DNA from 2 places in the Streptomyces sp. NPDC087906 genome. Region 1 is predicted to be linked to the other one. Evidence: riboswitches for the same ligand, from Rfam matches in the RefSeq annotation. Region 1 holds a riboswitch; the other holds the start of a gene.

Region 1 (3,971 bases):
TATGTGACGGTCGGCGCGCCGGTCGCGGGGTGCGTGCTGACCTCGGCCGACACCTCGTAGACGGCGGCCAGCAGCCCGGGGGTGAGGACGTCGCGGGGTGTGCCGGACGCCACGACGCGGCCCGCCTGGAGGACGTAGAGCCGGTCGCAGTAGTACGCGGCGAGGTTCAGGTCGTGCAGGGCCAGCAGGTTGGTGGTGCCCGAGCGGCTGATCAGGGTGAGGATGTCGAGCTGGTAGCGGATGTCGAGGTGGTTGGTCGGCTCGTCCAGCACGAGCAGGGAGGGTTGCTGGACGAGCGCGCGGGCGACGAGCGCGCGCTGGCGTTCGCCGCCGGACAGCGACGGGAAGGCGCGGTCGGCGAGCGGCCCGATACCGACGCGGTCGAGCGCGGCGTCGGCGAGGGCGGTGTCCGCCGCGTTGTCGGCTTCCCAGAAGCGCTTGTGCGGGGAGCGGCCCATGGCGACGACTTCGCGGACGGTGAGTTCGAAGTCGCTCCCGCCGTCCTGCGGGACGGTGGCGAGCCGCTGGGCGCGGGCCTTGTGGGTCATGGTGTGCAGATCGGCGCCGTCGAGGAGGGCGCGTCCCGCGGTGGGCCGCAGCGTGCCGTAGACGCAGCGCAGGAGGGTGGTCTTGCCGCTGCCGTTGGGCCCGACGAGCCCGACCGTCTCGCCGGGGGCCGCCGTCAGGTCGACGGCTCGGACCAGTTCGCGGCCGGCCACGGTGTAGGACAGCCCTGCCACCCGCAGCTCGGCGGTCATACGGGGGCTCCTTCGGGCCGGCGGCGCATCAGCCACAGGAAGAACGGGCCGCCGATGAGCGCGGTCAGCACGCCGACGGGGACGTCCTGCGGCGCAGCGACGGTACGGGCGGCGAGGTCGGCGACGACCAGCACCACGGCCCCGCCGAGCGCGGCGACCGGCAGCAGGCCGCGGTGTCCGGCGCCGACGACCGCGCGGGCCGCGTGCGGTACGAGCAGTCCGATGAAGCCGACGGCGCCGCTCGCCGCGACCATGACGCCGGTCACGAGCGAGGCGACGACGAAGACGGCCGCCCGGAACGCCCCGGTGTTCAGGCCGAGCACGCTCGCGCCCTCCTCCCCCGCCAGCAGCAGGTCGAGCGGCCGGGCCAGGGTCATCAGCAGCGCCGTCCCCGCGGCCAGCACGACGCCGGGCAGGACGAGCGTGCCCCAGCGGGCGCTGCCGAGACCGCCGAGCGTCCAGTACAGGGCCTCCTGGAACTGCTCGGGCCGGGCGGCGACGACCAGCAGCAGGGTGGTGAGCGCGGAGAGGATGTACGAGACGGTCACCCCGGCCAGGACGAGTCTGCCGCCGGTCATGGCGCCGCCCCTGCGGGCGAGGCTGTAGACGAGGGCGAGCGCGACGAGCGACCCGGCGAAGGCGGCGGCCGGCATGGCGACGGTGGTGGTCACTCCCCCGCCGATGCCGAGGACGAGCACGGCCACGGCGCCGGTCGAGGCGCCGGAGGAGATGCCGAGCAGGAACGGGTCGGCGAGCTTGTTGCGCACCAGCGCCTGGAGGACCGTCCCGACGACGGCGAGCCCCGCGCCGACGATCGCGCCGAGCAGTACCCGGGGCAGCCGTACGTCGAGGACGATGGTCCGGTACGGGCTCGGCTCGGCCCGCCCGGTGAGGGCGGCGACGACGTCGCCGGGCCCGATCCGTACGGAGCCGAGCGCGAGCCCCGCGACGACGGCGGCGGCGAGCGCGACGACGAGGCAGCCGACCACGAGCGGGTAGCGCAGCCGCCGGTGCCCGCGCGGGCCGGGCATGCCGCGCGGGCCGGGTATGCCGTGCGGGCCGGGCGTGCCTGATATGCCTCGCGTGCCTGCCGGGGTGGTGCGGGGCACGGCGCTACTTCACGGTTCCGGGGTGGAGCTGGGCCGCGAGTTTCGCGACGGCGTCGGGGGCGCGTACGCCGAGGACGACGCTGGACAGCGGCATCACGGCGAATCGCTTGTTCCTGATCGCGGGGACGTCGGCGAGCACCGGGTCGTCGGTGAGCCGCTTCTCCTTCTGGGCGACCGTCGTGGAGCCGTAGTCGTAGATGACGACGGCCTGCGGCTTGCGGGCGACGACCTGCTCCCAGGTGGCGTCGCCGAACGACTTGTCCAGGTCGGCGAAGACGTTGGCGCCGCCCGCGCGGGTGATGAGTTCGTTGCCGATGCCTGCGCCGCCCGCCGTGAAGGCGGTCTTGTCGCCGCTGTCGTAGACGAAGACCGAGACGGGCTTGACGCCCTTCAGCTTGGCGGCCGTGCCCGCGACGGTCGCGCGGGCCCGCGCGATCCACTTCTCCGCCCGGTCGGGGACGCCGAAGGTGCGGCCGACCTCCCGTACCTCCTGGTAGACGTCGTCCATGGTGACGGCGCCCTTGGTGCAGCTCTCGATGTTGAGCCGGGTGCCGATGCCCGCGCCCTTGAGGTCGTCGCGCGCGCGGCCGTCCTTGGCGTCGAAGGCGCTGGCGTAGCCGCCGTAGACGAAGTCGGGATCGGCGGCGAGCAGCTTCTCCTTGGAGGGGTACTCCTTGGCCAGGACCGGCACGCTCTTGTACGCGGCTGCGTAGGCGGGCGAGATCGTGTCGTCCAGATAGGCGGTGCCGACGAGCGACTTCCGCAGGCCGAGGGCGAGCATCACCTCGGTGGCGTGCTGGTTCATGGTGACGACGCGCTCGGGCGGTGCCTGGTAGGTCGTCCGCACACCGCAGTTGGTGACGGTGTAAGGGAAGCCGGGGGCTGCCGCCTTCGCGGCGCCGGCCGCGGGCTTGTCCCCGGGCTCTTCCGTCGAGCCGCACGCGGCGAGCGGTACGAGCAGGGCGGGCAGTGCGGCGGCTATGAGTGCGCGGCGGAGCGCGGGCGGGACTGGCGGCATGGCTGAGCTCTCCTCCGGGGGGATTTCCGCGTCCCCTGGCTGGTGGAAGAAGGGCGGCAGGTCAGTTCCTGGCTGCCAAGCGCAATCGCTTGGTCACAGTGGCGGGACCGCGCCGGACTCGCACCGGCTTCCTGGCTCCTGCCGCCTCGGGCAGACGGTCAGTCTCTCAGACGACCGTGACGTCCTCTTCGGTGACCTTGCCGTCCACGATCCGGTAGGAGCGGAACTGGAACGGGCCGAGGCCGTCGCTGTCGGCGGTCGAGACCAGCACGTAGTGCGCCTCGGGCTCGTTGGCGTAGCTGATGTCGGTACGGGACGGGTACGCCTCGGTCGCGGTGTGCGAGTGGTAGACGATCACCGGGGTCTCGTCGCGGTCGTCCAGGTCGCGGTAGAGCTTCAGCAGGTCCGCCGAATCGAATTCGTAGAAGGTGGGCGAGCGTGCCGCGTTGAGCATGGGGATGAACCGCTCGGGCCGGTCGGTGCCCTCGGGTCCCGCGACCACGCCGCAGGCTTCGTCGGGGTGATCGCGCCGTGCGTGCGCGACGATCTGGTCGTACAGAGCCTGGGTGAGGGTCAGCATGAGTGAAATATAGGACGGCCGGGGGCCCGCCCACCGGGGAGGCCCTACTCGACGGGTGCGTAGGCGCCCGCTTCTTCCTCGGTGGCGGTGGCGGTGCGGCGCTTGAGGAGCCGCCAGCCGCCCACCAGGCCCACCGCCCACAGGGCGCCCACGTACAGGCAGACGCGCGCTTCGTGGTCGTAGGCGATCAGGCAGGTGACGAAGGCGAGGAAGACGAGGGCGACCCAGCTCAGCGCGGCGCCGCCGGGGGCGGGGAAGGCGGAGGCGGGCAGCCGGCCCGCTTCGACGGCGCGCCGGTAGCGGATGTGGCTGGCGAGGATCATCATCCAGGTCCAGATGCCGGCGGCGGTGCCCACGGACGTCACGTACCCGAACGCCTTCTCGGGGACGAGGTAGTTGAGGATCACGCCGACGCCCATCAGGGCGACGGAGACGCTGATGCCGAAGGCGGGTGTGCGGCGCGAGTTGAGCTTGCCGAACGCCTTGGGCGCCTCGCTGTTGGCGGC
Region 2 (3,971 bases), on a different contig from region 1:
GTCGCACAAGCACGGGTACGTGACGACGTCGGACTTCGTCAGGGGGCGGTTCGGCTCGAAGTCGCTGTCCCTGGCGGTCGCCGTGACCGGCATCCTCGCGACGATGCCATACATCGCGCTCCAGTTGGTCGGTATCCAGTCGGTGCTCGACGTGATGGGCATCGGCGGCAGCAACGACACCAACTGGTTCGTCAAGGACCTGCCGCTGTTCATCGCGTTCGCCGTGCTCGCCGCTTACACGTACTCGTCGGGGCTGCGGGCGCCCGCGCTGATCGCGTTCGTCAAGGACGGTCTGATCTACATCGTCATTCTCGTGGCGATCATCTACATCCCGATCCGGCTCGGCGGCTTCGACGACATCTTCGCCAAGGCGGGCGACGCCTTCGCGAAGGTCAACCCGGCCACCGGCAAACCGCGCGGCGCGCTGGCGCCCCCCGAAGCCGGCCAGTGGGGGTACGCGACGCTGGCGCTCGGCTCGGCGCTCGCGCTGTTCATGTATCCGCACTCGATCACGGCGACGCTCTCCAGCCGCAGCCGCGACGTGATCCGGCGCAACACCGCGATCCTGCCGCTGTACTCACTGATGCTGGGGCTGCTGGCGCTGCTCGGCTTCATGGCCATCGCCGCCGGGATCAAGGTCGACAACGGCCAGTTGGCGATCCCGCAGCTCTTCGAGAACATGTTCCCCGACTGGTTCGCGGGCGTCGCGTTCGCCGCGATCGGCATCGGCGCGCTGGTGCCGGCCGCGATCATGTCGATCGCCGCGGCGAACCTCTTCACCCGCAACATCTACAAGGACTTCATCAAGCCGGACGCGACCCCCGCGCAGGAGACCAAGGTCTCCAAGCTGGTGTCCCTGCTGGTGAAGGTGGGCGCGCTGGTCTTCGTCCTCGGCATGGACCCGACCGTAGCGATCAACTTCCAGCTCCTGGGCGGCATCTGGATCCTGCAGACCCTGCCGGCCCTGGTCGGCGGCCTGTTCACCCGCTGGTTCCACCGCTGGGCCCTGCTGGCGGGCTGGGCGGTCGGCATGGTCTACGGGACGCTCGCCGCGTACGGCGTCGCGAGCCCGACCCAGAAGCACTTCGGCGGCTCGTCGAAGGAGATCCCGGGCCTCGGCGAGATCGGCTACATCGGCCTCACCGCGTTCGTGCTGAACGTGGTGGTGACGGTGGTCCTCACCCTGATCCTGCGCGCGGTCAAGGCACCGGACGGCATCGACGAGACGAGCGCGTCGGACTACACGGCGGACGCGGGCGACCCGGACGTCAAGGCCGAACTCCCCCTGACGACCCCGGCGGAACCGGCCCACTGAGCCACCGCGAAACCGCGACAGGAACGGGCCGCCGGCACCACCGGCGGCCCGTTTTCGCTGCCCTCAGCGCACCCATTCCTTGAGCTGCTCGGTCGTCGGTGTCGGAGTCGTACGACGTGACCTCGACGGTCATCAGGACCCGTTCCGGGTCGCCCCACTCGCCCTGGCCGACGAAAGCGCCGCTGGGCGCCAGGGCACCGTCCGGGCGAGCACGGCCGTTGCGATACGTCTGGACCTTCAGCCCCTGCCCCGGATGGAGCCACAGCTCAGGACGCGCTCTCATGCAGATACGTGTCAGCCACTGAACGACGCGCCCGCGGGAACCGTCCGGCACGGCCCTGCTCCTGATCCGTCCGTCGATGAGTTCCAGCCGGACGCCCTCAGTGGTCCTCGCCAGTACCCGGGTCGCCTCGTCGAACTCCTCCGGAAGAATCCCGTGCCTGCCTTCGACCGCCGCCATGGGGACACCTCCTTGTCTCCAGGACGGTAGCGGAAATCGCTGACACAGCGCTGACAGCGAGCAGACGAAACTCGCCGCGACACAACATGTGGGGGGTGGCTCCCGGAACGTCCACCAGATGTATGCTCGTCTCGCTGTCGACACAGGGGAATCCGGTGCGAATCCGGAACTGTCCCGCAACGGTGTGCTGTGGTGCGCTTTGTCGTACCCCGCGAGTCCGAACACCTGCCGGCGGTGCGTCCGGGTCGGCCGATTCGGGCGTCGAGACGTCCCGGGCCCCGCGGTAGGGCCGGCGGACACGGCGGTGCGCCCTGCTCCGGGTGCGGTCCGTCGTACGCCTGCCTCCTGCCCGCCGGACCCGGTCCGAGCGAGGGAGAGCATCACGTGACCATCGCGCCAGACCGTCCGGCCACGCACACCGCCGCTTCAGGCGAGGCACTGCTGCGTACGCTGACGGACCTCACCGCCGATCTGCCCGACACCGACCCGGGCAAGGTCGCCGCGGCGGCGCTCCGGGGGCGGCACGCCGGATCGGACGCCGCGGGCCTGCGTGAGCTGGCCACCGAGGCCGCCGCCGGGCTGATCTCCGAGGACCCGGCGTACTCCCGGCTCGCCGCCCGGCTGCTGACCCGCTCCATCGCGGACGAGGCCGCGGGCCAGGGCGCGGTGTCGTTCTCCGCCTCGGTCGGCGTCGGACACACCGAGGGGCTGATCGCCGACGCCACGGCCCGCTTCGTGGCGCTGCACGCCGAGCGGCTCGACGCGCTCGTCGACCCGGCCGCCGACGACCGGTTCGGGTACTTCGGGCTGCGTACGCTCTACAGCCGCTACCTGCTGCGCCACCCGATCACCCGCCACGTCTTCGAGCGCCCGCAGTACTTCATGCTGCGCGTGGCGTGCGGGCTCGCCGAGGACGACAGTACGGCCGCGCTGGACGAAGTCGCCGCCCTCTACCGGCTGATGAGCCGGCTGGACTATCTGCCGTCGTCGCCGACCCTGTTCAACTCCGGTACCAGGCACCCGCAGATGTCCTCCTGCTACCTGCTGGACTCCCCCGCCGACGAACTCGACTCGATCTACGACCGCTACCACCAGGTGGCCCGGCTCTCGAAGCACGCGGGCGGCATCGGCATCCCGTTCTCCCGTATCCGCTCCCGGGGTTCGCTGATCCGCGGCACCAACGGGCACTCCAACGGCATCGTGCCGTTCCTGCGCACGCTCGACTCCTCGGTCGCCGCCGTCAACCAGGGCGGCCGGCGCAAGGGCGCCGCCGCCGTCTATCTGGAGACGTGGCACGCCGACCTGGAGGAGTTCCTCGAACTGCGGGACAACACCGGTGAGGAGGCACGCCGTACGCACAACCTCAACCTCGCGCACTGGATCCCCGACGAATTCATGCGACGCGTCGAGGCGGACACCGACTGGTCGCTGTTCTCACCCTCAGACGTGCCCGAGCTGGTCGACCTGTGGGGCGACGCGTTCGACACGGCGTACCGCGCGGCCGAGGCGGCGGGCCTCGCGATCAGGACGATCCCGGCCCGCGACCTGTACGGGCGGATGATGCGCACCCTCGCCCAGACCGGCAACGGCTGGATGACCTTCAAGGACGCGTCGAACCGTACGGCCAACCAGACGGCGGAGCCCGGCCGCACCGTTCACTCGTCCAACCTCTGCACGGAGATCCTGGAGGTCACGGACGACGGCGAGACGGCCGTCTGCAACCTCGGCTCGGTCAACCTGGCCGCTTTCGTGCTGGATTCGGGCGAGATCGACTGGGCGCGGCTGGACTCGACGGTCGCCACCGCCGTCACCTTCCTCGACCGGGTCGTGGACATCAACTTCTACCCGACCGAGCAGGCGGGCCGCTCCAATGCCACATGGCGCCCGGTCGGCCTAGGTGTGATGGGCCTCCAAGACGTCTTCTTCAAGAATGGCCTGCCCTTCGACTCCGCCGAGGCCGCCGCGCTCTCCACGAAGATCGCCGAGCGGGTCATGCTCGCCGCGTACGAGGCGTCCTGCGGGCTCGCCGAGCGGTACGCCCCGCTGCCCGCCTGGGAGCAGACGCGTACGGCGCGCGGGGTGCTGCACCCCGACCACTACGGCGTCGAGCTGAACTGGCCCGAGCGGTGGGACGCCCTGCGCGCCCGGGTCGCCAGGAGCGGTATGCGCAACTCGCTGCTGCTCGCCATCGCGCCG

The links. A riboswitch is a leader RNA that binds a small molecule or an ion and turns the genes downstream of it on or off. The one in region 1 is predicted to bind cobalamin.
Region 2: linked by a shared signal. The riboswitch ahead of ACZ63I_RS23560 (ribonucleoside-diphosphate reductase subunit alpha) and the one ahead of ACZ63I_RS16075 (ABC transporter substrate-binding protein) in region 1 are both predicted to bind cobalamin.

What each region holds. Positions count from the first base shown of each region.
Region 1 is NZ_JBVJLC010000004.1:529,345-533,315, forward strand. It holds gene ACZ63I_RS16065 (ABC transporter ATP-binding protein) at 1-758, opposite strand, end outside; gene ACZ63I_RS16070 (FecCD family ABC transporter permease) at 755-1,789, opposite strand; gene ACZ63I_RS16075 (ABC transporter substrate-binding protein) at 1,872-2,885, opposite strand; cobalamin riboswitch at 2,928-3,060, opposite strand; gene ACZ63I_RS16080 (M67 family metallopeptidase) at 3,052-3,465, opposite strand; gene ACZ63I_RS16085 (amino acid permease) at 3,510-3,971, opposite strand, start outside.
Region 2 is NZ_JBVJLC010000008.1:95,247-99,217, reverse strand. It holds gene mctP (monocarboxylate uptake permease MctP) at 1-1,315, shown strand, start outside; partial or broken gene ACZ63I_RS23565 (Uma2 family endonuclease) at 1,404-1,775, opposite strand; cobalamin riboswitch at 1,897-2,022, shown strand; gene ACZ63I_RS23560 (ribonucleoside-diphosphate reductase subunit alpha) at 2,160-3,971, shown strand, end outside.